Regions from separate parts of the Nissabacter archeti genome, predicted to be linked through region 2. Evidence: predicted binding sites of a transcription regulator. Region 2 holds the regulator's gene; the other holds the start of a gene.
What was found. The regulator PurR, encoded in region 2, represses purine synthesis genes. The targets are predictions, from matches to a motif close to CANGCAAACGTTTGCNTG.
Positions count from the first base shown of each region.

Region 1: serA (phosphoglycerate dehydrogenase) is a predicted target of PurR. The motif match lies at 6,045-6,062, and genes of this name have one in related genera.

Region 1 covers NZ_JAERKB010000018.1:58,311-72,966, forward strand. Annotated here, with positions in the region: gene ubiH (2-octaprenyl-6-methoxyphenyl hydroxylase) at 1-1,145, opposite strand, end outside; gene pepP (Xaa-Pro aminopeptidase) at 1,150-2,460, opposite strand; gene JK232_RS20875 (YecA/YgfB family protein) at 2,516-3,091, opposite strand; gene zapA (cell division protein ZapA) at 3,335-3,664, shown strand; RNA gene ssrS (6S RNA) at 3,783-3,966, shown strand; gene JK232_RS20890 (5-formyltetrahydrofolate cyclo-ligase) at 4,043-4,654, shown strand; gene serA (phosphoglycerate dehydrogenase) at 4,710-5,951, opposite strand; gene rpiA (ribose-5-phosphate isomerase RpiA) at 6,354-7,010, opposite strand; gene JK232_RS20905 (LysR family transcriptional regulator ArgP) at 7,196-8,089, shown strand; gene JK232_RS20910 (oxidative stress defense protein) at 8,138-8,860, opposite strand; gene argO (arginine exporter ArgO) at 9,124-9,741, opposite strand; gene mscS (small-conductance mechanosensitive channel MscS) at 9,943-10,884, opposite strand; gene fbaA (class II fructose-bisphosphate aldolase) at 11,197-12,276, opposite strand; gene pgk (phosphoglycerate kinase) at 12,398-13,561, opposite strand; gene epd (erythrose-4-phosphate dehydrogenase) at 13,631-14,647, opposite strand.
Region 2 covers NZ_JAERKB010000009.1:114,762-129,417, reverse strand. Annotated here, with positions in the region: gene pdxH (pyridoxamine 5'-phosphate oxidase) at 1-639, opposite strand, end outside; gene JK232_RS14380 (MliC family protein) at 707-1,012, opposite strand; gene anmK (anhydro-N-acetylmuramic acid kinase) at 1,040-2,161, opposite strand; gene JK232_RS14370 (hypothetical protein) at 2,202-2,390, opposite strand; gene JK232_RS14365 (outer membrane lipoprotein) at 2,470-2,937, shown strand; gene slyA (transcriptional regulator SlyA) at 3,011-3,442, opposite strand; gene sodC (superoxide dismutase family protein) at 4,237-4,758, opposite strand; gene JK232_RS14350 (aldo/keto reductase) at 4,901-5,797, opposite strand; gene JK232_RS14345 (DUF1289 domain-containing protein) at 5,915-6,154, opposite strand; gene eptA (phosphoethanolamine transferase EptA) at 6,466-8,106, shown strand; gene nemA (alkene reductase) at 8,173-9,264, shown strand; gene gloA (lactoylglutathione lyase) at 9,425-9,832, shown strand; gene rnt (ribonuclease T) at 9,917-10,612, shown strand; gene JK232_RS14320 (Grx4 family monothiol glutaredoxin) at 10,708-11,052, opposite strand; gene JK232_RS14315 (C40 family peptidase) at 11,480-12,271, shown strand; gene cydH (cytochrome bd-I oxidase subunit CydH) at 12,332-12,421, opposite strand; gene purR (HTH-type transcriptional repressor PurR) at 12,749-13,774, shown strand; gene punR (DNA-binding transcriptional activator PunR) at 13,859-14,656, opposite strand, start outside.

The sequences.
Region 1 (14,656 bases), on a different contig from region 2:
AAGGCGTCGCGCAGCAGTGGAGTCTGTTCCATTGCCATCAAACCAAGGTTACGCCCGGCTGCCAGCGGCGCGTAACGGTTGGCGAAAAGGTGAATCAGGCCGTCCGTCACCCCGACGGTGGCCTGCTGATCGGGCCGGCGGCGCGCCTGGTACGCGCTGAGCACCGCCCCGCTGCCCACATCCTGCCCCTGTGCGGCGGCATCGGCCACGGTTTCCGCCAGCGTCATGACATCCCGCAGGCCGAGGTTAAAGCCCTGCCCGGCAATCGGGTGCAGGGTTTGCGCCGCATTGCCTGCCAGTGCCAGGCGGTGGCTGATGTGGCTGTGCGCGGTGCGCAGGTGCAGCGGGTAAATCTCCCGCTGGCCGGCTTTAAGGATTTTGCCGAGCCGCCAGCCAAACGCCTGTTGCAGTTGGCTGATAAAGTCCGCCTCATTCCAGTTGCTGACCTCCGCCTGCCGCTCACGCGGATGGCACCAGACCAGCGAGCTGCGCCCCTGTGACATCGGCAGCAGCGCCAGCGGCCCGTATTCGGTAAAGCGTTCAAACGCCCGCCCTTGCGGCAATTCCGCGGTAGTGACGTTGGCGATCACCGCGATCTGCGGGTAGTCGCTCACCTGCCACTGTACCTGGCAGGCGCGGGCCAGCGCCGAGTGGGAGCCGTCCGCCGCCACCAGCAACTGGGCGGTCAGGGTTTCGCCGGTATCCAGCGTGACACCGGCATGCCCGATTTGCCGGTCCACATTGACGACTTTCGCCGGGCAGTGCAGATGCACGCCCGGTGCCTTACGCAGCAGCGCAAACAGCCGCCGCCCGGCGTCATGCAGCTCCACCACGTTGCCGAGTTCGGTGACGTGGAAATCCTGCGCGTGCAGGTTCACCAGCCCCGCATGGCCGCGGTCACTGACGTGCACATGGGTGATCGGCGTGGCGCAGTCACGCAGGGCGGGCCAGATGCCGATGCGCGCCAGCTGGCGGCAGGTGCCTTGCGCCAGGGCAATCGCCCGCGCATCAAAGCCGGGGTGCTTCCGGTCTTCCGGCAACGCCGCCTCGACCAGATCCACCCGCACCTTGCCCTGGGTCAGGGCGGAAACGGCCAGTGCCAGCGTGGCCCCGACCATACCGCCGCCTACAATAATCATGCTCATACGCTTACCGTGCCGCCGCCATCAGCGCCTCAATCTCGTCGGCTTCTTTCACCACGCCGCCGGTCAGGATCTCGTTGCCGTCAGCGGTGATCAGGATGTCATCCTCAATCCGCACGCCGATGCCGCGGTATTCAGCCGGGACATTGGCGTCCGGCGCAATATACAGCCCCGGCTCCACGGTCAGCACCATCCCCGGTTCCAGCACGCGGTCGCGGTCGGTGCCGTAGTGGCCTACGTCATGCACGTCCAGCCCCAGCCAGTGTGACAGGCCATGCATAAAGAACGGGCGGTAAGCTTTTTCCGCCAGCAGTTGCTCTGTCTCACCGTGCAGGATGCCGAGCCGCACCAGCCCGTCGATCATCACCCGCGCCACCGCCTGCGTCACTTCCAGCATACTGGTGCCGGGGCGGTAGAGTTCCAGCGCCTTGTATTCGGCCGCCAGCACGATGTCATAGACGGCGCGCTGGGCCGGGGTAAATTTGCCGTTGACCGGGAAGGTGCGGGTGATGTCCCCCGCGTAGCTGCGGTATTCGCACCCGGCGTCGATCAGCACCAGATCGCCGTCCTGCATTTCACACTCGTTTTCGGTGTAGTGCAGGATGCAGGCATTCTCGCCGCTGCCGACAATGGTGTTGTAAGCCGGGAAGCGCGCGCCGTGGCGGGTGAATTCATGCTGGATTTCGCCCTCCAGCTGATACTCAAACATGCCGGGGCGGCAGCGCTCCATCGCACGGGTATGCGCCAGCGCCGTGATCTCCCCGGCGCGGCGCATGACGGCAATCTCTTCCGGCGATTTGAACAGCCGCATCTCATGCAGCCACGGCCGCCAGTCGGTGATCGTCGCCGGGGCGGCGAGGTTCTGCCGCGCGCCGTTGCGCAGTTTTTCCAGCGCGCCGAACACCAGGGTATCGGCGTAGGCATAGTGGCCCTGCGCATGGTAGACCACATCCAGCCCGTTCAGCAGCAGGTGCAGTTGCGTGCCGATCTCATCAAACGGCAGGGCGCGATCCACCCCCAGTTTGGCCGGGGCCGCCTCCTGCCCCAGACGGCGGCCGAACCAGATCTCTGCCGTCAGGTCACGCACCCGGTTAAACAGCACGCTGTGGTTGTGGGTGTCATCGCTTTTAATCAGGATCAGCACCGCTTCCGGTTCATTAAAGCCGGTGAGATACCAGAAATCGCTGTCCTGGCGGTACGGGTAGTCGCTGTCCGCGTTGCGGGCGGCTTCCGGGGCAGCAAAAATCAGCGCGGCACTGGCCGGGGCCATTTTTGCCAGAAGTGCCTGGCGGCGATTCTGAAACTCCTGCTGGGTCATCACCTTCTCCTTAAACTCTGCGTTAACAACCTGTTATTTACCGGGGCACGGCGGCTCAGTGCAGCGTAGGCTTGCGCACTTCCGGCGCAGTGGGGCCCGGTTCAGCAAATTCCGCATGGCAGAGGATCGCCGCGACGCGCACGTATTCCACTACCTCTTCCAGCGACTGCTCCAGTTCTTCCTGATCCTCATCTTCCTCATATCCCAGCTGGGCGATGTTGCGCAGGTCGTCAATCGCCTCGCCCACTTCGTCCTTGACCTGGGAGAGCTTCGGCTGCATCACGCCGAGGCCGAGCAGGAAGTGGTTAACCCAGCCGGAGAGCGCATCCGCCCGGTCAAAGACGCTGGCTTCGTCATCCGGCATCAGCATACGGAATTCGAAACCGTCATCTTCCAGCGTGTCACGCGTCACCTGATAGAGCGCCTGCAACGGCGCATTCAGCGCCTGCGGGAAGGCGATGCCCTCGTTGGTGAGGTCATGTACCAGCGTCTGCCAGCTGGCATCACGGTTACCGCCACACAGCAAACCGCTGACCAGGCCGTGCATCTCTGCGGCCGTGAGTGCGACCGCCTGCTGGCGGAGTGCCTGATTAACGGCATCATAAGTAGGGTAAGGATTATGTATCGACATACGTATTGGTCATCGTTGGCAGGATAAGTTCATGGTATGCTACCACCAAGATCCGTCGCTGTACCAGATTAGCAGAGACCCGGTTAAGGGTTGATTATCCCTGACAGCTTAGTAGAGTAGGCGCTGCGGTCCAGGGGAATTCCCCGTTGGAAAGGGGTTGTATCTTGGTATTGAGGTATATATAGTGGCGCCCGCTTTAACCGGTGCGGTAAGCGGACGCGGAAATTGAGGCAGGAAGGTGGCATGGCTGCACAACCGGTAGATATTCAAATTTTTGGTCGCTCATTACGGGTAAACTGCCCGCCAGAGCAACAAGATGCGTTGAATCTGGCCGCAGAAGATCTGAACCAGCGGTTGCAAGATCTGAAAGTTCGCACTAGAGTCACAAATACAGAACAACTGGTTTTCATCGCGGCACTGAACGTGTGTCACGAACTGGCGCAAGAACGCTTGAAAACGCGTGACTATGCCGCCAATATGGAACAGCGCATCCGGATGTTGCAACAGACCATCGAACAGGCGCTGCTTGAACAGGGTCGCATTTCTGAACGTCAGGGTGCCCCCTTCGAATAACCGGCCATCACGGTGTTTCGAAAAAAATGTGCTGTTAACGGCGCAATGAAGCAAAAAATGAATACTTAAGCAGTTGATTTTTAAATGTAAGATCTTTAGAGTCAGCAGCGAGTAAAAAATTTCTCTGAGGTGTTCGTCAGCGGGCCAGTCCCCTGAGCCGATATTTCATACCACAAGAATGTGGCGATCCGTAATTGGTGAGCATGCTCGGTCCGTCCGAGAAGCCTTAAAGTTACGACGCTGCGTTCACCTTGAACCAAGGGTTCAAGGGTTACAGCCTGCGGCGGCATCTCGGAGATTCCCTTCTTTACCCGGCAGCACCCTGTTGCCCGTTCTGTTTACACCGACCCGTTTTCCCGTATGGACACGGTTTCCCCTATGAAAACAGACTTTCCAGCACAACCCCCTGATATTGCCTTGTTACGCCAGCATCTGCGCACGGAAGTCCGTCAGCGCCGCCGTGCCCTGACACCCGGACAGCAGCAGCAGGCCGCCCATCAGGCGGCCCACCAGGTTGCCGGCCATCCGCGTATCCAGGCGGCGCACAGCGTGGCGATTTTCCTCTCTTTTGACGGCGAACTGCCGACCCGCCCCACGATTGAGCGGCTCTGGTCACTGGGCAAACGCGTCGTGCTGCCGGTTTTGCACCCTTTTTCGCCCGGCCACCTGCTGTTTCTGGACTACCAACCGGACACAGAGCTGATTCCCAATCGCCTGCGCATTCCTGAACCAAGGCTGGACGTGCGCCATATTCTGCCGTTGCCGCAGCTTGACGTAATTTTGACGCCGCTGGTGGCGTTTGATGACAGCGGCCAGCGGCTGGGCATGGGCGGCGGGTTTTATGACCGTACGCTGGCACACTGGCGCACTCATGGGCCTTACCCGATTGGGCTGGCGCATGACTGCCAGCAGGTAGAGAGCATCCCTGCTGAAGCCTGGGATGTGCCGTTGCCGGAGATTATCACCCCCGGCAAGCTGTGGCGCTGGTGAGCGGCAGGCATAAAAAAACGGGTGCCTGAGGCACCCGTTTCTCTGCAGCAACCGGTCAGTAAAGCAGACGGGCGCGAATCGTGCCGGGGATCGCTTTCATCATTTGCAGCGCGGTGTTGGCGCCGTCTGCGCTGTCGCTTTCGACGTCAATCACCACATAGCCGATTTCCGGGCTGGTTTGCAGGTACTGCGCGGCAATGTTGATGCCCTGCTCTGCAAAGATCTGGTTGATGCGCGTCAGCACGCCCGGGCGGTTTTCATGGATGTGCAGCAAACGGCGGGCATTGGCCCCGTGGCTCGGCAGCGACACTTCCGGGAAGTTGACCGCCGACAGCGTAGAGCCGTTGTCAGAGTATTTCGCCAGCTTGCCGGCCACTTCGGAACCGATATTTTCCTGCGCTTCCTGGGTAGAACCGCCGATGTGCGGCGTCAGGATCACGTTGTCGAACTCGCACAGCGGGGAGTTGAACGGATCGCTGTTGGTGGCCGGTTCTTCCGGGAAGACGTCAATCGCCGCGCCGGACAGGTGTTTGCTTGAAAGCGCGTCACACAGCGCCGGGATGTCCACGACCGTGCCGCGTGAGGCGTTGATCAGGATTGCGCCCGGCTTCATCAGTTTGAACTCTTCCACGCCCATCATATTCTGCGTGGACGGCGTTTCCGGCACATGCAGCGACACCACATCGCTCATGTTCAGCAGTTCCGAGAGGTGGCGTACCTGCTGGGCGTTGCCGAGCGGCAGCTTGTTCTCGATGTCATAGAAATAGACCTGCATCCCCAGCCCTTCGGCCAGTACGCCAAGCTGCATACCGATGTGGCCGTAACCGATGATGCCGAGGCGTTTGCCGCGCGCTTCAAACGAGCCGACGGCCAGTTTATGCCAGACGCCGCGGTGCGCTTTGGCGTTGGCCGCCGGGATGCCGCGCATCATCAGCAGCAGTTCGCCAAGCACCATTTCGGCTACGGATCGGGTATTGGAGAAAGGCGCGTTGAACACCGGAATGCCGCGTTTGGTGGCGGCGTTCAGGTCAACCTGGTTGGTGCCGATGCAGAAACAGCCGACTGCCACCAGCTTTTCTGCCGCCGCAAACACCTCTTCGGTAAGCTGGGTACGCGAGCGGATGCCGACAAAGTGCGCATCGCGGATGGACGCTTTCAGCGCCTCGGTATCCAGCGCGCCTTTGTGGTATTCGATATTGGTATATCCGGCAGCACGCAGGTTTTCAACGGTGCTCTGATGGACCCCTTCCACTAACAGAAACTTAATTCTGTCCTTCTCCAGTGATACTTTTGCCATGACCCGACCCTATTTTTTCAGACTTCAGAAATGGCTGTCGTGCAATCTTGTGCAGCAGCGCCGCTTCAACATAACAAATATTCAGCGGGCGGCAATACAAACGATTGCGGGTGGCTCAGCATAAGGCGCACCGGCGCCGGGCGTTTTTGGGGAAAAATGCTGGGGAAGCGAAAAGCGCCAGAATGTTAGGAAATTCAAACCGGGGATTGTGATATATGTCACCAAATTTACGCCTGAGAAGAAAAGATATTTCAGCGTAAAAAATATGACCGGTCATAAGCGCCGGCTATGGCCCATTCACCTGCCGCCGGGTGCCGGCAAGCCGCGCAGGCAGCGCCCTGCCCTGTTGGCCCACCGGCCCGGCCGGTTAACCTGCCCCGGCGGCCAGGGCAGATCGGGCGCTTATTTTACCGTCTTCACACCGTCTTTGGTGCCGACCAGCGCCACATCCGCGCCGCGGTTGGCAAACAGCCCCACCGTCACCACGCCTGCGATGTTATTGATGCTGTTTTCCAGTGCCACCGGGTCAAGGATGGTGAGGTTGCGCACATCCAGGATGATATTGCCGTTGTCAGTGACCACGCCCTGACGGTACTCCGGCTGGCCGCCCAGTTTCACCAGCTCACGCGCCACATAAGCGCGCGCCATCGGGATCACTTCCACCGGCAGCGGAAAGTTGCCCAGCACATCCACCTGCTTGGAGGCATCGACGATGCAGATAAATTTGCGCGCAATCGCCGCGATGATCTTCTCACGCGTCAGCGCGGCACCGCCGCCTTTGATCATCTGCATATGGCCGTTGATCTCGTCAGCCCCGTCGACGTAGATGTCCAGGCTGTCGACGTCATTGCAGTCAAACACCGGAATGCCGAGGCTTTTGAGTTTGGCGGTGGAGGCGTCAGAGCTGGAGACCGCACCGTCAATCTGATGTTTGATGGAGCCAAGCGCGTCAATAAAATGCGCCGCCGTGGAGCCGGTGCCGACCCCGACGATGGTGCCCGGCGTAACGTAATCAAGTGCTGCCCATCCGACCGCTTTTTTCAGTTCATCCTGCGTCATAGTAAGTTCATTGCTCCCGCTGCGAAAACGTGTGCGTATTATAGAGCAAGCGCTGCTGAAAAGGGCGTGCAATCCACGGCGGGGGATCACAGTTATGCCGGGGCAGCACGGTGATTTTGCCCCCGCAGCGCGGCAAAATTGTGGCATAGTGCGCTAATACAACGACTTCAGGGGACAGATTTCCAATGAAACGCCCAGACTACCGAACGTTGCAGGCGCTGGACGCGGTGATCCGTGAGCGCGGCTTTGAACGCGCCGCTCAGAAACTTTGCATCACACAATCGGCGGTTTCCCAACGCATCAAACAGCTGGAAAACCTGTTCGGCCAGCCGCTGCTGGTGCGCACCGTGCCGCCGCGCCCGACCGAACAGGGGCAAAAACTGCTGGCGCTGCTGCATCAGGTGGAGTTGCTGGAGGAGGAGTGGCTGGGCAACGACACCGGCAGTGACTCGCCGTTGCTGCTGTCGCTGGCGGTCAACGCCGACAGCCTGGCGACCTGGCTGCTGCCGGCGCTGAAGCCGGTGCTGGCCGATTCGCCGATCCGCCTGAATTTACAGGTGGAAGATGAAACCCGCACCCAGGAGCGCCTGCGCCGTGGGGAAGTGGTCGGCGCGGTCAGTATCCAGCCGCAGCCCTTGCCGAGCTGCCTGGTGGACCAGCTCGGGGCGCTGGACTACCTGTTTGTGGCCTCAAAAGCCTTTGCCGATCGCTATTTCCCGAACGGCGTTACGCGTAATGCGCTGTTGAAAGCCCCGGCAGTGGCATTCGACCACCTTGATGATATGCATCAGGCCTTTTTGCAGCAGAATTTTGACCTCTCCCCCGGCAGCGTGCCCTGCCACATCGTGAACTCGTCGGAAGCCTTTGTGCAACTGGCGCGCCAGGGCACCACCTGCTGCATGATCCCGCATTTGCAGATTGAACGTGAGCTGGAGAGCGGTGAACTGATTGACCTGACGCCCGGCCTGTTCCAGCGGCGGATGCTGTTCTGGCACCGTTTCGCGCCGGAGAGCCGGATGATGCGTAAAGTCACGGATGCGCTGATTGCCCACGGCCATCAGGTTTTACGGCAGGATTAAAAACGGCCCCACAGGGCCGTTACATTATCATCATACGCGATGACGGGATTACGGGCGCTGTAGCTCAAACACCACATCCACCTGATCATCAAAGTGAATGGTCTGCTGGTCATAGGTTTGGGCGGCGTCGTTCTGCGGCGCGGCTTCCGCCGTTTTGTACATCCGCATCACCGGCATCGGCTGGTAGTTGGCCACATGGTAACGAATGCTGAACACCGGCCCCAGTTTGGCTTTGAAGCCCTCAGCCAGCGCACCGGCCTGCTGGGTGGCATTATCAATCGCCTTCTGGCGCGCCTCATTGCGATAGGTTTCCGGGTTGGCAACACCCAGTTCTACGGCACGGATCTCATTCAGGCCTGATTTCAGCGCGCCGTCCAGCAGATCATTCAGCTTGTCCAGCTGGCGCAGGGTGACCTGCACCTGGCGGGATGCACGGTAACCTTTCAGCTCAGAGCCGCCATCTTTCAGGTAGGTATATTCCGGCTGGGTGCGCAGGTTGGCGGCGTTGATGTCTTTTTTATCAATGCCGTTTTTTTGCAGGAATGAGAAATACTCGGCCACTTTCGCGTCAGCCTGCTGTTTGGCCGTCGCGGCATCTTTTGAGGAGACGTTGACCTCAATGGCCAGGGTGGCGATGTCCGGGGTGGCATCCACGCTGGCGGTGCCTGAGGTCACTACGTGCGGGCCTTCCGGCACTTCAGCGGCCTGCACCATCAGCGGCGCGCTGCCCATTCCCATCATTGCGGCTAAAGCCAATGCCTTTAACTTCACGGTAGCTCCTTATGTATGCGGTGTACGCCGGGAAAAAGTCCCTTCGGCCCTCATTAATCACCCATTATGAAAGGGCAGCAACCCGCTTTTCAATAATTTACCCGCAGCCGGTTAACGGTGGCTGCGGGGGGTGTCGGGTGATATGAAGATAAACCAGGCGGTATCAACCCCAGCATAACGTGCCGTTAACGGCACGCCCTATAGGATTACTTCGAATACCGCCGCCCGTTACGTGGTTTTTAACTCACTTCACACTTTTCCACTCAGCGGGAGAGCGCCTGCCAGGCCAGTTGCAGGGCAATACCCCACATCACCAGTCCGACCAACAGGTTAATGATGCGCTGCGCACGCGCCGTCCGCAACACCGGTGCCAGCCAGGCTGCCAGCAGCGCCAGGCCAAAGAACCAGACCAGCGAGGCACAGGCCGCCCCGAGCGCAAACCAGCGGCGGGCCTCCGGCGCAAACTGGCCGCCCAGGCTGCCGAGCACCACAAAGGTATCCAGGTAGACATGCGGGTTCAGCCAGGTCACCGCCAGCAGCGTGGCGACAATTTTCCAGCGGCTTTGGCGGGCGAAACACGCCTCACTTTGCACTTCCCCCGGCCGGGCTGCACTGCGCAGTGCCCCGAAGCCGTACCACAGCAGGAATGCCACCCCGCCCCAGGTCACCAGCGCCAGCAGCACCGGGGAGCGGCTGAGCAGCGCACTGCCGCCGAACACCCCGGCACAAATCAGCGCCACATCGCTCAGGGTACAGAGGGAGGCGATCATCATGTGGTACTGTCGGCGGATGCCCTGATACAGCACAAACGCATTCTGCGGGCCGAGCGGCAGGATCATGGCGGCACCGAGCAGAAAGCCCTGAAGATAAATAGCTAACACAATACACGTCCTCAATAGAGCGGCCGCAGGTCGCGGCACACAGGTATGGGCGCAGTGTACGGACGCCGCGCTATCAGAGGAAACGCAAAAATCTTATTGCATATCAGTGTGGCTAATAGGCAGGGCCGGCGGGCGCGATGAATGCGTTGCGCCCATAAAAAAGGGGCGCCCGAAGGCACCCCACAGGGTTCACTGCGCGGATCAGGATACGCTGCTGCCCACCGGGCTTTCTGCGCCTTTTTTCAGGCTCAGGTTGCGCTCCTCTTTCGGCGCGTCGGCAGCCGGGGCGGCGGCGGTGTTGTCCGCCTTGTAGAGGTGGACGTCCATCTGCGGGTAAGGAATGCCGATGTTGTGTTTATCCAGCGCACGCTTGAAGCTCTCAAGCGTGTCCCAGAACGTCTCCTGTGCATTGCCGTTGGTGGTCCAGAAGCGCACCACGAAATTCAGTGTGGAAGCCCCCATCTCATTCAGGCGCACCGTGACGCCTTTGTCATGCATGATGCGTTCATCAGCGGCCACAATGTCACCCAGCACTTTTTTCACTGTATCAATGTCGGCATCATAGGCCACGCCGACCACAATCTCGGTACGGCGGTTCGGCTCACGCGAGGTGTTGATGATATTGTTGGCGATGATTTTACCGTTCGGCACCACCACCATTTTGTCATCCGGGGTGCGCAGCGTGGTATGGAAAATCTGTACCTCTTCCACCGTACCGGCCACGCCGCCCAGATCCACGTACTCACCGGCGCGGAACGGGCGGAAGATCACCAGCAGCACACCGGCCGCAAAGTTAGACAGCGAGCCTTGCAGCGCCAGGCCCACGGCCAGGCCGGCGGCACCCAGCACCGCGATCACGGAAGCCGTCTGTACGCCGATGCGCCCCAGTGCCGCGATAATGGTGAACGCAATCACCCCGTAGCGCACAATCGCTGACAGGAAATCGGATACGGTGTCATCAATACCCCTGGCATGCATGACTTTGCGGAGGGTGCCGGAGATCACTTTGGCTGCCATAAAGCCGATGATCATGATGACAACCGCGGCCACGATATTCACCACGTAATGGATCAACAACCCCTGGTTACGGGCCAGCCAACTGCCGGCGCTGTTAATTCGGTCTACCACGTTCAAATCGTCCATTCATCCCACCTTTGTTATTTTCACAGTCTCCCCCCTGATGCCGGGGGCGTCACACCTGTCGTTACTCTCTGCCCGACTTCGCATCCGGCAAGGCACCGGTGCAATAAAACCCCGAAGATTGCTAAGGTTTTCAAGCCCGGCAAGCACGTCTATAAGGGTAACTAACAAAATCCGCTCCCGCCAACCCACAAGCCGTGATCCGGTGGCGGATGCTGATAAACGGGCCGATCCGGCCGAAAAGCGCACAGTTGCTGTCCGGCAGGCATAAAAAAAGGCCCCCATCCGGGAGCCTTTTGTTTGTCAGAAAACCGATTACAGCACGTCGATCGCGTTCAGTTCCTGGAACGCCTGCTCCAGGCGGGTCACCATGGAGCTCTGCGCGGCACGCAGCCAGACGCGTGGATCGTAGTATTTCTTGTTCGGCTGGTCTTCGCCTTTCGGGTTGCCCAGCTGGCTCTGCAGGTAGGCTTCGTTTTCTTTGTAATACTTCAGGATACCTTCCCAGTTGGCCCATTGGGTGTCGGTATCGATGTTCATTTTGATTACGCCGTAGCTGACGGAATCTTTGATTTCCTGCGCAGAGGAACCGGAACCGCCGTGGAAGACGAAGTTCAGGCTGTTGTGCGGCAGGTTGTGTTTTTTGGACACGAATTCCTGAGAATCACGCAGGATGGTCGGGGTCAGTTTCACGTTACCCGGCTTGTACACACCGTGAACGTTACCGAAGGAAGCCGCGATGGTGAAGCGCGGGCTGATGGCGTTCAACTTGGTGTACGCGTAGTCCACGTCTTCCGGTTGGGTGTACAGGGCGGACGCGTCCATATGGCTGTTGTCCACGCCATCTTCTTCACCGCCGGTGCAGCCCAGTTCGATCTCCAGGGTCATGCCCATTTTGGACATGCGCTCCAGGTACTTGGAACAGATCTCGATGTTCTCTTCCAGGGACTCTTCGGACAGGTCGATCATGTGGGAGGAGAACAGCGGTTTGCCGGTCGCGGCAAAGTGCTTTTCACCTGCATCCAGCAGACCGTCGATCCACGGCAGCAGTTTCTTGGCACAGTGGTCAGTGTGCAGGATAACCGGCACGCCGTAGTGCTCTGCCATCTGGTGCACGTGGTGTGCGCCGGAGATAGCACCCAGGATAGCCGCGCCCTGCGGGATATCGGTTTTCAGGCCTTTACCGGCGATGAACGCCGCGCCACCATTGGAGAACTGAACGATAACCGGTGCTTTGACTTTAGCGGCGGTTTCCAGCACAGCGTTGATGGAGTCGGTACCCACGCAGTTAACTGCCGGCAGTGCGAAGTTGTTTTCTTTCGCTACCTGGAACACTTTCTGAACGTCATCACCTGTGATGACACCCGGTTTTACGAAATCAAAAATTTTAGACATTTTACGTCGTCCTGTTTCGTCGGCCGTAGAGAGAAATGAATCGGTACGCCGTTGCGCCCTGCCCCAGAAACGCGGGGCGTAACAGCAGGAACGGGCAGCCTGCGCGGCCCGTCCAGGTTAATTACTGCTTGGCACGCTCTTCCAGCATCACAACTGCCGGCAGTTTTTTACCTTCCACGAACTCCAGGAAGGCACCGCCGCCGGTGGAGATATAGGAAATTTTGTCAGCAATTCCGAACAGATCGATTGCTGCCAGAGTGTCACCACCGCCTGCGATGGAGAATGCGTCGCTGTCGGCGATTGCCTGCGCGACAATTTCGGTTCCTTTACGGAAGTTCGGGAACTCGAATACCCCTACCGGGCCGTTCCACAGAATGGTCTTGGCGTTTTTCAGGATCTCAGCCAGACGCTCAGCGGAGGCATCGCCCAGGTCAAGGATTTGCTCATCATCTTTGATGTCGTTAACTGATTTCAACGTTGCCGGTGCGGTTTCGGAAAACTCCGTGGCGACGCGCACATCGGTCGGCACCGGAATGTCACAGGTTTCGAGCAGTTTTTTCGCTTCATCGGTCAGGTCGGCTTCATACAGGGATTTACCGACGTTGTGGCCTTGTGCAGCCACGAAGGTGTTGGCGATACCGCCACCGACGATCAGCTGGTCAGCGATTTTGGAGAGGGAATCCAGCACAGTGAGTTTGGTGGAGACTTTGGAGCCGCCCACAATCGCCACCATCGGGCGAGCCGGGTTACCCAGCGCTTTGCCCAGGGCTTCCAGTTCTGCAGAGAGCAGCGGGCCGGCACAGGCCACCGGCGCAAATTTGCCGACGCCGTGGGTAGAAGCCTGCGCACGGTGCGCGGTACCAAAAGCGTCCATCACGAAGACGTCACACAGTGCGGCATATTTCTTCGCCAGCGTTTCGTCGTCTTTCTTCTCGCCTTTGTTGAAGCGGACGTTTTCCAGAACCACCAGTTCACCTTCTGCAACGTCAACGCCGTCCAGATACTCTTTCGCCAGGCGCACCGGGGAAGAAAGCTTATCTTTCAGGTAGTTCACAACCGGCAGCAACGAAAACTCGTCGTTGTATTCGCCTTCGGTCGGACGGCCCAGGTGAGACGTAACCATGACACGTGCGCCTTGCTTCAGCGCGGCTTCAATCGTCGGCAGGGACGCGCGGATACGTGCGTCAGAGGTCACTTTCCCCTCTTTTACCGGCACGTTCAGATCAGCACGGATCAGTACGCGTTTGCCGGCCAGATCCAGATCGGTCATTTTAATTACAGACATGGTGAACCCTCTCGTTGATTCTCTTTTAAAGTTGCTTGAGCGGCACGCCGGGAAAACCGGTGCACCGTACTAGAAACCGCTCGCGGCCATTGCCCTGGTGGTGTCTAACATCCGGTTGGCAAAGCCCCACTCATTGTCGCACCAGACCAAAGTCTTAATCAGGTGCTGTCCGCTGACCCGCGTCTGCGTGCCGTCAACGATGGCACTGTGCGGATCATGGTTAAAATCTATCGAGACTAATGGTAGTTCCGTATAGTCAACTATACCACGAAAAGCCCCCTGTGCGGCCTTTTGCAACAGCAGGTTGACGTCACGCACCGTCACACAGGCCCCAACAAAAACGCTGAGATCAATGGCGGTGACGTTGATGGTCGGCACCCGTACCGAGATCGCTTCAAAGCGATCCTGGAACTGCGGAAAAATGCGCGTGATGCCCGCAGACAGCTTGGTATCGACCGGAATAATCGACTGGCTGGCGGCGCGGGTACGGCGCAGATCCGGGTGATAGGCGTCAATCACCGGCTGGTCGTTCATCGAAGAATGGATGGTGGTCACGGTGCCGGATTCAATGCCGTAGGCGTCGTCCAGCAGTTTGATGACCGGGATGATGCAATTGGTGGTACAGGAGGCGTTGGAGACAATCCGGTCCTCGCGGTGCAGGGCGTCATGGTTGACGCCATATACCACGGTGGCGTCGAGGTCATGCCCGCCCGGATGGGCAAACAGCACCTTTTTGGCCCCGGCGGCGCGGTGCGCCTCGCCATCGGCACGGCTGCCGTAAACGCCGGTGCAATCCAGCACCACATCCACCCCAAGCTCGCCCCACGGCAACGCCGCCAGCGCCGGCTCATGCAGCAGGCGGATGGTGTCATCCCCCACTGACAGCACATCGCACTCCTGCCGCACATCCCAGGCGAAGCGCCCGTGGCTGGTGTCATATTTCAGCAGATGCGCCATGCCTTCAGCCTGCGCCAGTTCGTTGATCGCCACCACAGAGATTTCCGCCCGGCGGCCGGATTCATAGAGCGCGCGCAACACGCTGCGGCCGATGCGGCCAAACCCGTTTATCGCGATGCGGATGGTCATGCTATTCCC
Region 2 (14,656 bases):
CAGGCGGTCGATTTTCCAGCCATCCGCCTGACGCTGGTAGATAAACCGGTCGTGCAGGCGATGTTCGCCGCCCTGCCAGAACTCAACCGAATCAAATACCACGCGGAACCCGCCCCAGAAGCTGGGCAGCGGCACTTCACCCTGCTGGAACTTCTGCTTCAGCTCGAGGAATTTGCTCTCCAGCACACCGCGCGCGGAAATCCGGGAGGATTGCTGCGACACCCAGGCACCGATCTGGCTCTCTTTCGGCCGGCTGCTGAAATACTTTACGACCTCCAGCGTAGAGAGCCGCTCCGCACGCCCGAGGAAACTGACCTGCCGCTCCAGCGTGTGCCAGGGGAAATGCAGGCTGATTTTGGGGTTATGGCTGAGGTGCTGTGCCTTGCGGCTGCCGAGGTTGGTGTAGAACACCAGCCCTTTTTCGTCATAGTGTTTGAGCAGCACAATCCGCTGGAACGGCTGGCCCTCTTCATCAACGGTGGCCACACACATTGCCGTCGGGTCAGCCAGTTGCGCATCGCACGCCTGTTGCAGCCACAGGGTGAAGAGATCCAGCGGATCGTCTGTCAGGTCATGGCGGCGCAAACCGCCTTTGGTGTATTCACGCCGTAAATCGGCGATAGAGAGTTTTTCAGTCATAGCCCATGTGATCCTGTCAACATGTACAACACGGCCAGCCCCGGCCCGCCGCAGTCACGGCGGCCGGTCAGCGGCTGACCACACAATCAGAAATAATGATTTCATCATCCCGCTGGATCAACGCTTTCTCGCCCTGTGACCAGTAGGTATAGCGGCCGTCACTGTATTTGGCCCCGGACGCAGCCTCCACATGCGGCAGGTGGAGCTGCTCCCCGTCCAGCACCAGGCTCACGCTCTGGCGATCGGCCGCCTGGTTCACGGTCAGCGGCAGGGTGCCGCATTGATAGTGGACAGACTGCGCCACCGGCTGGCTGACATGGCTGCATCCGGCCAACGCCAGCAGCGCGGCCGCAGTAAGTAACTGTTTATACATCTGAATCTCCTTGTTATCCGGGCAGTGTCAGCACAGCAACCCGCTTGCGCCGGGGTAAACCGCGCCCAGTACGGCAGCGGCCGACGCCCCGGTGACAGACGGCAGATTACCCGGCAGCCCGGAAAGCGTGCGGGAGGCCAGCCAGGCAAAGGCCAGCGCTTCCATATCATCACCGCTGATGCCGAACGGATCGGTGGGGCTGACCTCGGTGCCCGGCAGCAACGCGGCCAGGCGGGTCATCACCAGCGGGTTACGGGCGCCGCCGCCGCAGACCAGCAGCCGCTCACAGCCGCCGCTGAGCAATACCTGTTCAGCAATGGTGACCGCCGTCAGCTCGGCCAGCGTGGCCTGGACATCTTCCGGCACCAGGCCGGGATAGGCTGCCAGATGGCGCTCCAGCCAGGCGAGGTTGAAATATTCGCGCCCGGTGCTTTTCGGGGCCGGGGCGGCAAAATAGGGGTCTGCCAGCATCTGCTGCAACAGCGCGATAGCCGGCCGCCCTGCCAGCCCCAGCGCGGCATCTTCATCATACGGCAGCGCGCGCTGACGCCAGATCCAGGCATCCATCAGCATATTACCGGGGCCGGTATCAAACCCGCGTACCGGCTGGCCGGGCAGCAGCAGGGAAAGATTGGCGATGCCGCCGATATTCAGCACCATCCGCCGCTCGTTCGGGTGGGAAAGCAGCGCATCATGGAACGCCGGCACCAGGGGCGCGCCCTGTCCGCCCAGCGCAATGTCACGCCGCCGGAAATCGCCCACGGTGGTGATGCCGGTCAGGGCAGCGATGCGGTGGTTGTCACCCAGTTGCATGGAAAAAGGGGCGACGCCATTGGGTTCATGCCAGACAGTCTGGCCGTGACACCCGATGGCGGTAATGTCGCCCGCCTGTACCTGATAGTGGGCCAGTAACCCCTGCACAGCGTCGGCAAACAGCTGCCCAAGCTGGGCATCCAGTTGCCCCACCTGTGACAGTGTCACGCTTTGCCCCTGGCACATGCCCAGGATTGCCTGCTTCATCGCCGGCGGTATGGGGTGGGAATAACTGCCCTGCTGCGCCACCATGCGTTCATCAATGGCGGCCAGCACAACGTCTATCCCATCCAGGCTGGTTCCCGACATGACACCGATATAACGGCCTGACTTCATAACCTGTCCTCTTAGTGCACCGCCCTTCACTACACCAGATTTAACGGCTTAACGCCATGAAAGCGGCTGATTTTTTAACATCCCTGCGATCACAGGCGTTATTCAACGCCGCGGCATGCTGAACGGCTGTCAGAAACCTAAATACCCGTTTATTATCCGTTGACGGGCAGAAAGGTATGCTGCCCGGCAGTACACCGGCAAAATAGCCATTGGGCCGGTTATCAGCCATACTTTCACCGGTCGTTATCATCATTACGTCGTCAGGCAGGAAGTGCCGGGGACGGAGCGTAAAAAAATAGGAGTTTTTTATGATTAAGCGTCTTCTCGTGGTGGCATTAACGGGCGTAACGCTGACAGGTTGTGTAAACGACAGCGCCCTTTCCGGTGATGTCTATACCGCTGATCAGGCCAAACAGGTGCAGAATGTGACTTACGGCACCATCGTTTCAACGCGCCCGGTACAGATTCAGGGCGGTGAAGAGAATAACGTCATCGGGGCGATTGGCGGCGCGGTATTGGGTGGGTTCCTGGGTAACACCGTGGGTGGTGGTTCCGGCCGTAGCCTGGCCACAGCCGCAGGGGCAGTAGCCGGGGGTGTTGCGGGCCAGGGCGTGCAGGGTGCGCTGAACCGCAGCAACGGCGTCGAGCTGGAGATCCGTAAAGATGACGGCAACACCATCATGGTGGTGCAGAAAGCCGATGCCAGCAAATTCAGCGTTGGCCAGCGCGTGAGCCTGGCCAGCAGCGGCAGCACGGTGACTGTCTCCCCGCGCTAATCCCTGCTGAACGAGAAACCGGCGGCCAATGGCCGCCGGTTCTGTCTGTGTGCTGTGAAGTCGGTAAAATTTGTTATTTATTATGTAACTCGATGATGTTTTCTTCCAATTTTCCTATCAGTTTTGTCAGTAACTCCACCTCTTGCGGCGTAATACCGGCCAGGATTTCCTGACGGGTAGAATCAATCACATTCTCAACCTCGCCGATCACCGGCGCAGCCGCCTCTGTGAGTTTGATGCGCTTGGCCCGACGGTCACTGGCGCAGGTGTGACGGGTAATCAGCCCCTTCTCTTCCAGTTGGTCAAGCGTACGCACCAGCGACGGCTGCTCAATGCCAATGGCTTTCGCCAGCTGGATCTGTGACTGCTCAGGCGGTAGCCTGTTGATATTATGCAATGTCACCCAGTGGGTTTGGGTCATTTCCAGTGGTTTAAGCCGATGGTCAATCAGGGCACGCCATACGCGTACCAATCGTGCTAAATCTGAACCTAAGTTGGACTCCAATTGCCCCTCCTTATAATTAGCGTGCTAACATTGTTTCCCAGAGTGTAGCCTATTTTGGAGAGATAAGAACCCAAATTCAATTATATATATCATTATAATGATATTTGACTTAATAATTTATGACATGAATCATTCATCTGTTTTTAAAACAAATAAGTATTCATCCAAATAATAATACCCAGGTTAATAACCTTATTCTTTCCGTCAAATAACCTCTAAATGTGCAGGTATCCGGCGATTCCCTCTATAGACAGCCTATATTTAGTGCGTTTTCACCAGGGTTAGTATTAGGGCGGGTGAGACGCCGCGCTTTGCACAAAAACGACAGTCTTGAAACCTGCGGTCGTTTTGTTGAGGGATCTGACAGGATTTTTGATAACCGTGAGGGTTTCTCATCGGGTTTCAGGAGAAGGGTAAATAAATAATGACATGTAAGATATTAAAATAGTCTGCATACTTTTGATCTGGGTCGTGGCAATTTTTGCAGGTGGGTGTTTATGGCCTTATTCGCGGTAAAATCCCGCCCCCGTTACAGGGCATCTGGATGTTGCAGGGTACCTGGATGTTGCAGGGCATCTGAATAAATTACCGCGCCTACGTGATGGCGTGTTCTTCCCTGCGCAACGGCTGAACGGGGCCTTGCCAGGGTGCGCCGGTGGCCGGCCTGCTCGCTGTCCCGCAATGGCCGGCTGTACCGGCACCAGGCACCTGCGCATCAGAACCGGCCTGACAGGCAGGCCGGTTCTGACGTATTACACCGGGGGAAACTCTCTTCTTCCTATTACCCCACAGGTTTATATTACCCCGCAGGCGATCCGGCCGCCTCCGCCACCCAGCGGCATCGGCATGTCGGCGTGGTTATCGCCACCGGCATGGATCATCAGCGCTTTATTGTCGATCTCTGACAGCTTTTTCAGGCGTGGTGCCAGCACCTGATCGCTGGATGAGCCATCGTCATGCACAAACAGCACCGGCAGGTCGCCCAGGTGGCCTTCCTGATACGGCCCCAGATGTTTACCGGTGCTGCCCGGATCAAAGTGATCACCCGCTGCCTGTGCCGCCACTTTTTTCCCGTCTTTCATGCCCGCGTCACAACTGCCGTTCTGATGGACATGAAAACCATGCACGCCCGGCGGCAGGGAGGTCAGTTTTGGCGTAAACAGCAGGCCGTATTGCGTCTCACTGATGGTTATGGTTCCGATCGGTTTCGCCTCGCCCTCTGCCGAAACCAGGTTCATCGTCACATCTTTGCTGGCGGCCTGTGCCGCGCCACATACCATGATGGCGGCCAATGCTACGCCGGAAAGAGATTTCATGCTGCCTCCAGTGCCTGTTGATTCAGAACCCTGAGTATAGGCAACCCTGCTGTTTCCGTGCCGCCGCTTCGCTTATTTCCCTGCCGGCGCATTGCTTGCCGGGGGGCAGCCCGCGGTCTTGTGACCGCGGTCACCCTTTTAATCAGGGAACGTCATACCCCAGCGCAGCCTTGCGGATGCGGAACCATTGCTGACGGCTGAGCGTCAGGGAAAGCGCGGCCCAGGCGTCCCGCATCCGCTCAATTTTCCCGGTACCGAGGATCGGTAACGGTTGGCTGGGCAGGCGCAGGATCCAGGCATACACCACCTGCTCCAGGGTTTGCGCACCGATTTCGCCGGCGATCGCCTCCAGCTCCTCCCGCAACGGCTGGTAACGCGGTTCGGTAAACAACCGCCCGCCCCCCAGGCATGACCACGCCATCGGCCGGATGCGCAGCTGCTGGCATTGGTCGAGCGTGCCGTCTAGCGTCACCGTCTGGTTCAGCGGCGAGATTTCCACCTGGTTAGTCGCCAGCATAAACGGCAGGCGTGACTGCAACAGGCTGAATTGTGCCGGGGTAAAATTGGAGACACCAAAATGGCGCACCTTGCCGCTGCTGTGCAGCGCCGTGAAGGCTTCGGCCACCTCATCTGCTTCCATCAGCGGGTCCGGCCGGTGGATCAGCAGCAGGTCAAGGTAATCGGTATGCAGGTTTTTCAGCGACTGCTCCGCGCTGGCCAGAATGTGCGCCCGGTCAGTGATGTAGTGGCCGAGGGCATGTTCCGGTTTGGCCGTGGTGGCGATGCCGCATTTGCTCACCAGCTCCAGCTTTTCACGCAGTGACGGTTTCAGGCGCAGCGCCTCACCAAAAGCCGCTTCACACTGGTAGTCACCGTAAATATCCGCATGGTCAACGGTGGTGATGCCCAGTTCACTATGCTGCTCCATAAAAGCCAGCAGCTCCTGCGGGCGCATCCCCCACTCCATTAACCGCCAATAACCGGCAATGAGCGGCGAAAATTCAGGGCCTTGCGGAGAGATCTGACAACGTGAGTCCATAACAACATCCTCAAATAACGGCATCCTCAGAAAGTAAGGAGCCAAGCATACACAATTGCCCGGCCGGACTCGACGGCAGTGCGCCGCTTTGCGTACTGCCTCGCAAGAAAAAGCAGATCAGAACAGAGAGGGTTGTTCCGGCGGGGGATCGTCGGTTTTCCGCGCCAGCCGCTGTTGCCGCAGAAAACGCTGGCGGCACAGGTAAAGGACGTGCCGCTTCTGCGCATCGCTCATGCTTATCCAGCCAAAACGCTCCTCCCGGCTGCGCAGGCACCCCCGGCAGAAACCACGGGCATCCATCTGGCAGATGCCGCGGCAGGGGCTGGGTATGTCAAAAAACTCCAGCTGTTCGGCCATAAAACCTCCCACGCCTCACGCCAACAGGCGATACGGCGGGCGAATAAAAAGACGATGCCTTTAATTGAAGACGCTATCGCCGCGGCTGGCAAGGCATCGCGCCCCGGTACGGTGGGTGTCGCTCCCCTGATTCATGAAGGCTTATGATGGACACCTGCACCTCATGGCGGGGGCATAGGCCCTTGTGCCGGGCTGTGACGCAAACGGCCGCCCGTTACTCGTAAAAGAATTGTTGCCGGACTGTTTAAGGTTCTCTTAAGTTTCACCTGATACCTTGTGCCTATTCCTTTCGGACGGATTTTTCTATTCTGATGCGTACCCTGCGATCGTTGCACTGTAATTCCCTGAGCTTTGTGCTGCTGACGGCACTGGCCTTCCTGCTGTTTCAAAATGCGCTGTTTCTGCATAAAGCCTGGTCATTAATCACCTTCAGCCGGCTGCATGATGTGCTGTTCGCCCTGAGCCTACCGCTGGTTCTGTTCCTGGCATTGAACATCCTTTTCAGCCTGCTGGCACTGCCCTATCTCCGTAAACCGCTGGCGATTGTTTTGCTGCTGTGTGGTGCGGCGGCAAACTATTTTATGTTCAGCTATGGGGTGGTGATTGACGGCAATATGATGCAGAACGCCTTTGAGACCACGCCGCAGGAGGCCACCGCGCTGCTGACGCCCCAACTGCTGCTGTGGCTGCTGGGCGCCGGTGTGTTGCCGGCGCTGGTGATCGGGCTGGTTAAGGTGCGCAACGACCGCCCATGGTGGTACATGCTGGGGCTGCGGGCCGCCAATATCCTGGCGTCAGGGGTGGTGATTCTGTTGATTGCCGCTTTTTTCTATAAGGATTACGCGTCGCTGTTCCGCAATAACCGGTCAATCGTCAAAATGCTGGCCCCCACCAGCTATGTCAGCGGCACGATTGCGTTTGCCCACCACCGCTATTTTGCCGAAAATCTCCCGCTGATCCCTATCGGCACAGATGCCCACAAAGGCCCGCTGATCTTGTCCCAACCGAAGAAAACGCTGGTGGTGCTGGTGGTCGGCGAAACGGCACGGGCTGAAAACTTCTCGCTGGGCGGTTATGAAAAACCCACCAACCCGCGCCTGGCAAAAGAGGGGGTCAGCTATTTCCGCCATGCCACCTCCTGCGGCACGGAAACCGCAATTTCTGTGCCCTGCATGTTTTCCAATATGCCGCGCCGTCACTATGACGCCGCCCTGGCCAGCCACCAGGAGGGGTTACTGGATGTGATGAAACATGCCGGGATTCATGTGCTGTGGCGTGAAAACGACGGCGGTTGCAAAGGGGCCTGCGACCGGGTACCGCACCAGGATGTGACCCAGCTTAAATTGCAGGAGGATTGCCGGGGCGACCTCTGCCGCGACGGCGCGTTGCTCTCCCGCCTCGACCAGTATATTGACGGCCTGAAGGAGGACAGTGTGGTCGTGCTGCACCAGATTGGCAGCCACGGCCCGGCCTATTACCAGCGCTACCCGGCGCAGTTCCGCACGTTCACGCCAACCTGTGACAGCAACCAGATCCAGGATTGCGATCATGAAAAACTGGTGAATACCTACAACAACACGCTGCTCTATACCGATGCGATGCTGGATGACACCATCAAATTGCTGCAACAGCACAGCGATAAATTCAATACCGTCATGGTTTACCTTTCAGATCATGGCGAATCGCTGGGTGAAAACGGCATGTACCTGCACGGCACGCCCTATCTGTTTGCGCCGTCGCAACAAACCCATATTCCGTTCCTGATCTGGATGTCCCCTCAATATGAGAAAAGTTACGGTATCGATCGCCGGTGCCTTAACCGTATCGCCGCCAACGATGATATCTCCCAGGACAACCTGTTCCCGATGATGCTGGGACTGATGGATGTGCAGACGCACGAGTACCAGCCGGATCTGGATCTTATACAGCGCTGCCGGGCTTCGCACATTTAAACAATCTGCCGCCGCCCTGCCCTTGCATAGTGTGCGCTGACAACAGGCAAGATATTTGGAGATATGATGAGCACACTTTTTACGCCGCTGACCGTCGGCAAACAGACTCTGCCGAACCGCGTGTTTATGGCCCCGCTGACCCGTCTGCGCAGCATTGAGCCTGGCGACATCCCGACTGACCTGATGGGCGAGTACTACGCCCAGCGTGCCGGTGCCGGGCTTATCATCTCCGAAGCGACCCAGATTTCCTTCCAGGGCAAAGGCTATGCCGGCGCACCCGGCCTGCACACGCCGGAACAGATTGCGGCCTGGAAAAAGATCGTTGAACGGGTGCATGCGCAACAGGGCCATATGGCGGTGCAGTTGTGGCACGTCGGGCGGATTTCACACCCTGAGCTGCAACCGGGCAAGCAGTTGCCGGTCGCCCCGTCGGCCCTGCCGGTGAACACCCGCACCACCCTGCGTGATGAGGCCGGCCAGCCGGTGCGCGTTGACTGCCCGGTGCCGCGCGCACTGGAGACTGACGAGATCCCAGGCATTATCAACGATTTCCGCCAGGCGGCGGCCAATGCGGTTGAAGCCGGTTTCGACTATCTGGAGCTGCACGCCGCTCACGGTTACCTGCTGCATCAGTTCATTTCGCCGGAATCGAACCAGCGTACCGACCAGTATGGCGGCAGCGTGGAAAACCGTATCCGCCTGACGCTGGAAGTGGTCGATGCCGCGGTGGCAGAAGCCGGGGCCGATCGCGTGGGTATCCGTATTTCCCCGCTGGGCACCGTCAGCGGGCTGGGGAACGGGGAGAATGAAATTGAAGACGCGCTGTACCTGATCGAGCAGCTGAATACGCGTAAGCTGGCCTATCTGCATATCTCTGAGCCGGACTGGGTCGGCGGTGCCTCTTACACTGAGACGTTCCGTGACGCGGTGCGCGCCCGTTATCAGGGGGTCATTATCGGGGCCGGTGGCTATACGCAGGAGAAAGCGGAGACGCTGATCGCCAAAGGGTATATTGACGCCGTGGCCTTTGGCCGTGACTACATCGCCAACCCGGATCTGGCTGAACGCTTCCGTCAGGGCGCGGCCCTGAATGCCCAGCGTACCGAGCTGTTCTACGGCGGCGGTGCGGAAGGCTATACCGATTACCCGACGCTGTAAGCGGCCCCTGCCACGCAGGCGCTGTTTTTGCATCACATTGAATTTATTCGCCTGCGGAGGCTATACTTAACTGTTTTTACCTTAATGGTACGGCAATCCCGGCGCGGTTTCAGCGCCGCAAACCGGGCTGCCGTGCCCTAACTTGTTATCAGAGGACAATATGCGCTTACTCCATACCATGCTTCGCGTCGGTGACCTGCAACGCTCCATCGACTTCTACACCAAGGTATTAGGCATGCGTCTGCTGCGTTCCAGTGAAAATACCGAATACAAATACTCCCTGGCGTTTGTGGGTTACACCGACGAGAGCGAAGGCGCGGTGATTGAGCTGACGTACAACTGGGGCGTAGAGAGCTATGAGATGGGCACCGCGTACGGCCATATCGCGCTGGGCGTGGATGACGTGGCCGCAACCTGCGACCAGATCCGCAACGCAGGCGGTAACGTCACGCGTGAGGCCGGCCCGGTAAAAGGCGGCACTACCGTGATCGCCTTTGTTGAAGATCCAGACGGTTACAAAATTGAACTGATCGAAAACAGCCACGCCGGCCACGGCCTGGGCAACTGATTTTCCCCTGACGGGTGCGGCTCCGCACCCGTTTCTCCCCTTCCGGACGTTCCCCGCCTGCATCCGCTGCAAAAATTTGCCATAATGCGCGCTGAATTCGGACAAGATAAGAAACTGATGGCTGATAAAAGTGATCTCAACGCCCTGAGTGGCCGCTTCCGCGGGTTTTACCCCGTCGTTATTGATGTTGAAACCGCCGGTTTCAGCGCCCGCACCGACGCCCTGCTGGAGATTGCCGCGGTAACCCTGCGTATGGACAGCGACGGCTGGCTGATGCGTGATGAAACCCTGCACTTCCATGTTGAGCCGTTTGAGGGGGCACTGCTGCAACCTGAAGCGCTGGCGTTCAACGGCATTGACCCGCATAACCCGCTGCGGGGGGCCGTCAGTGAATATGATGCGCTGCACGCGATTTTCAAAGCGGTGCGCAAAGGCATGAAAGAGCAGAACTGTAACCGGGCGATTATTGTGGCGCACAACGCCACCTTTGATCACAGCTTCCTGATGGCTGCTGCCGAACGCGCCGGGCTGAAGCGCAACCCGTTCCACCCGTTTGCCACCTTTGACACCGCGGCGCTGAGCGGGCTGGTGCTGGGGCAGACGGTGCTGGCCAAAGCCTGTATCACCGCCGGCATTGAGTTTGACAGCACCCAGGCGCACTCCGCGATTTATGACACCGAACAGACGGCGCTGCTGTTCTGCGAGCTGGTCAACCGCTGGAAACGGCTGGGCGGCTGGCCGCTGGCCACGCCGGAAGAGGCACCGGAGGCGGATGCCTGAGGGCCTGCCCTTCCGGCAACTTGCTTTTACCCATAAAAAAGGCGGCCCTGAGGCCGCCTTTTTTTACCTGACAGGCGGTTGCCCGCCCGGCCCGGTTACTGCTGATCTTCCTGAGACTTGTGCTTTTCAGCCGTCTCTTTGATCAGCTGCTGCAATTCACCACGCTGGTACATCTCCAGAATGATGTCACAGCCGCCTACCAGCTCGCCGTCTACCCACAGCTGCGGGAACGTCGGCCAGTTGGCATATTTCGGCAGCTCTGCGCGGATGTCCGGGTTTTGCAGGATGTCCACGTAGGCAAAACGCTCGCCGCAGGCTGACAGCGCCTGTACCGCCTGAGCGGAGAAGCCGCAGCTCGGCAGCTTCGGTGAGCCTTTCATGTAGAGCAGGATCGGGTTTTCAGTGATCTGGGCCTGAATTTTATCAATCGTCGTCGTCATTGTCTTGCTTCCTCACGCCATAAGCTGGCTGTTATGCGTCACGTCAAATCGGCACTGGGTCTATTGTAACGATGGCAGCTATGGGATAAAAACGCCATTTTTTACAGGGTTTTTCCCCTAACCCGGCCAACGCGCGGGGGCGTGGCTGCCCGTAATCAATAAACATTCATTGAGAATAACATTTTTAAGCGGGGCTTTTCACCTGTAAAACCGGGCCGTTCCGCGGGCACTTTTGCACGCTAACCCGTTGAGCAGAGAATAAAATAGCAGCAAACGGCACTGTTTTTTCATTTGTGAAAAAAGCTATTAACGTTTTCTGACAATATGAATTAGAATCGATGCGTTTCGTGCTTTTTTGTACGGCAGGTTTCAGGAATACTGAGCCTCCTTTGACGTTCTTTCCGGGGCCACTTTTGGTAGCGTTACTATGCGTTTAATCGTCACGCTTTTTGTCCTGTTGTTGACACAACTGTTTATGAATCTGGCACATGCGTCGCCGCACGCCCGTGTTTCTGCTGAACAGCGTAAAAGCCATGTCAGCGAAGCCAAAACGGATGAGCGCAAAAAGCGAAAGCCGGTGAAAACCAGTGCCAAAAAGAAAAGCACCGGGACGGAAAAGTCACGGGTGGTTAACGTCACCACCAAAAGCGGCAAAAGCCGTAAAACGGCCTCGACCCGGCTGGTCAAGGTCACCCCGCCAAAGAAAGGGTACAAAAAAGGGTATGGCCGCCACCGCACCAAAGGCGCGGACGCGCAGGAACTGGCCCAGCTCAGCAAACCGCTGACCCTCAGCCCGGCGCATAAAAAACGCTACCAGCATGCCAAGCAGACTGCGATGGCCAAGCTGATGAACCAGGTCGGCAAGCCTTACCGCTGGGGCGGTACCTCACCCAATACCGGGTTTGATTGCAGCGGCCTGGTCTATTACGCCTATAAAGACGTCATGAAAATCCGTATGCCGCGCACCGCCAATGAGATGTACCACCTGCGCGATGCTGCACCGGTCAAACGTGGTGAGCTGGAAACCGGCGATCTGGTGTTCTTCCGCATCAATAACCGCGGTGCCGCTGACCATGTGGGGGTTTACCTCGGCAACGGCAAGTTTATCCAGTCACCGCGTACCGGTGAGGATATCCGCATCAGTTTCCTGGACAATGATTACTGGCAGGATCATTACGTCGGCGCCCGCCGGGTGATGACGCCAAAAACCATCCGCTGAGTAAAGCGCACCCGTAAAAAACGCCGGATCTCCGGCGTTTTTTTATCAGCCCGGCCAGCCTCAGTGCAGGATGGCGGTAAAGCTGAAGAGTAAAATCACTGTCAGCGCGCCCACAGTGGTCAAAAGCGACATTTTCAAATCACTGTCCATTATTCTCTCCTTGGTGAACCACAAGAAAACCACACACTTAGTGTGCCGACCCTATTCTCACACTATTTAAAGAAATTCCTAAACACTTTCGGGGTGTACGGCACAATTTTCCTCTTTCCCTTTTCACCATAATGAGTGAAAATTCGCGGTTTACGCACTGCGTACCCGGCCGGCTGCGATGCCCCACCGCTTAGTTCAGCGAAGATGACCGCTCCTTCCCCCCAGAATCCACTGCAATTCTTTCAGCGGGCAGGAGAATAAACGCAGGCAAACGATTAACATAATAGTTACGTGCTGTAACACGTACTATCAGGAGTCATTCTTTCCATGGCAACGATTAAAGATGTCGCCAGACGTGCCGGCGTATCCACGACTACCGTGTCACACGTCATTAATAAAACACGTTTTGTCGCTGAAGAGACTAAGGCGGCAGTCTGGGCTGCCATTAAGGAATTACACTATTCGCCGAGCGCCGTCGCGCGCAGCCTGAAGGTCAACCATACAAAATCGATTGGCCTGCTGGCGACCTCCAGCGAAGCGCCCTACTTCGCTGAAGTGATTGAGGCGGTAGAGAACAGCTGCTACAGCAAAGGCTATACGCTTATCCTGTGTAATTCCCATAACAACCTCGACAAACAACAGGCTTACCTGGCGATGCTGGCGCAAAAGCGTGTCGATGGGCTGCTGGTGATGTGCTCTGAATACCCCGACCAGCTGATCGGCATGCTGGAAGAGTACCGCAACATCCCGATGGTGGTGATGGACTGGGGCTCGGCGCGCAGCGATTTTACCGACTCGATTATTGATAACGCCTTTGAGGGCGGTTATCTGGCCGGGCGTTACCTGATTGAACGCGGCCACCGCGACATCGGCATTATCCCCGGCCAGTTGTCGCGCAATACCGGCGGCGGGCGGCATCAGGGCTTCCTGAAGGCGATGGAAGAGGCCAATATTCCGGTACGCGAAGAGTGGGTGGTTCAGGGCGATTTTGAGCCGGAATCAGGTTATAAGGCGATGCACCAGATCCTGACCCAGAAACAGCGCCCGACGGCGGTGTTCTGCGGCGGCGACATCATGGCGATGGGCGCGATTTGCGCCGCCGATGAGCTGGGCCTGCGTGTGCCGCAGGACGTCTCCGTGATCGGTTATGACAACGTGCGCAACGCGCGTTACTTCTCCCCGGCGCTGACCACCATCCACCAGCCCAAAGAGCGCCTGGGCGAGAACGCCTTTGCCATGCTGCTGGATCGCATCACCAGCAAGCGTGAAGACCCGCAGACCATTGAAGTCCACCCGAAACTGGTCGAACGCCGTTCCGTGGCAGACGGCCCGTACCGCGATTACCGCCGGTAATCCGTGAGCCGGGGGCATCCAGCCCGCCCCCGGCGTTTACCCGCGCCACCTTTTACCCGCCCAGCTTTTTACCCGCGCTGCGTTTCATCCACGTAACCACTCGCGGTTCAGCGTGTCACTCTCCCCCAGATAATCCAGCAACCATACCAACGCCGGTGACGATTTCTCCTGCGCCCAGGTCAGGCAACAGGCGCTGTCCGGGAATGGCTGGTGCAGCGTCAGCACGGTAAGGTCACCGCGGTCAATCAGCGGTTGCGCCATGTGCGCCGGGATCATGCCGACACATAACCCGGCCAGCAGGCAATCCAGCGCGCTGGTCCAGTCCGGCACCACCAGCCGCCGCTGGTTGTCGAGCGTCCAGGTATCGCGTTTCGGCAGGCTGCGCGAGGTGTCTTCCTGGCACAGTGCCGGATAGGGCCGCAGCTGATCGTCCGTCAGCGGCCCCGCCTGCTGCGCCAGCGGATGCCCCCGGCTGACCACACAGTGCCACGGCATAAACCCCATATCGCGGAAACGGTAACCGCCGCCCACCGGCACGGCACGCGTGGCCCCGATGGCGGCATCCACCCGCCCGTCGGCCAGGGCATCCCACACGCCATTAAACACTTCGGGTGAGATCAGCAGTTCCATGTCAGGGAATTCCCGGTAAAAATCCAGCACCAACTGCCGGGTACGGTCGGCCCGGACAATCCGGTCCACGGCAATGCTGAGCTGGCCGCGCCAGCCGTTCGCCACCTGCTGGCACTGGCGGCGTGTAGCCTGCATTTTTTTGATAAGCAGCCGCGCCTCCTGCACAAACACCCGCCCGGCTTCGGTAATCACCACATCCCGGTGGCGGCGCTCAAACAGCTCAACCGCCAGCCACTGCTCGAGCTGGCGCAC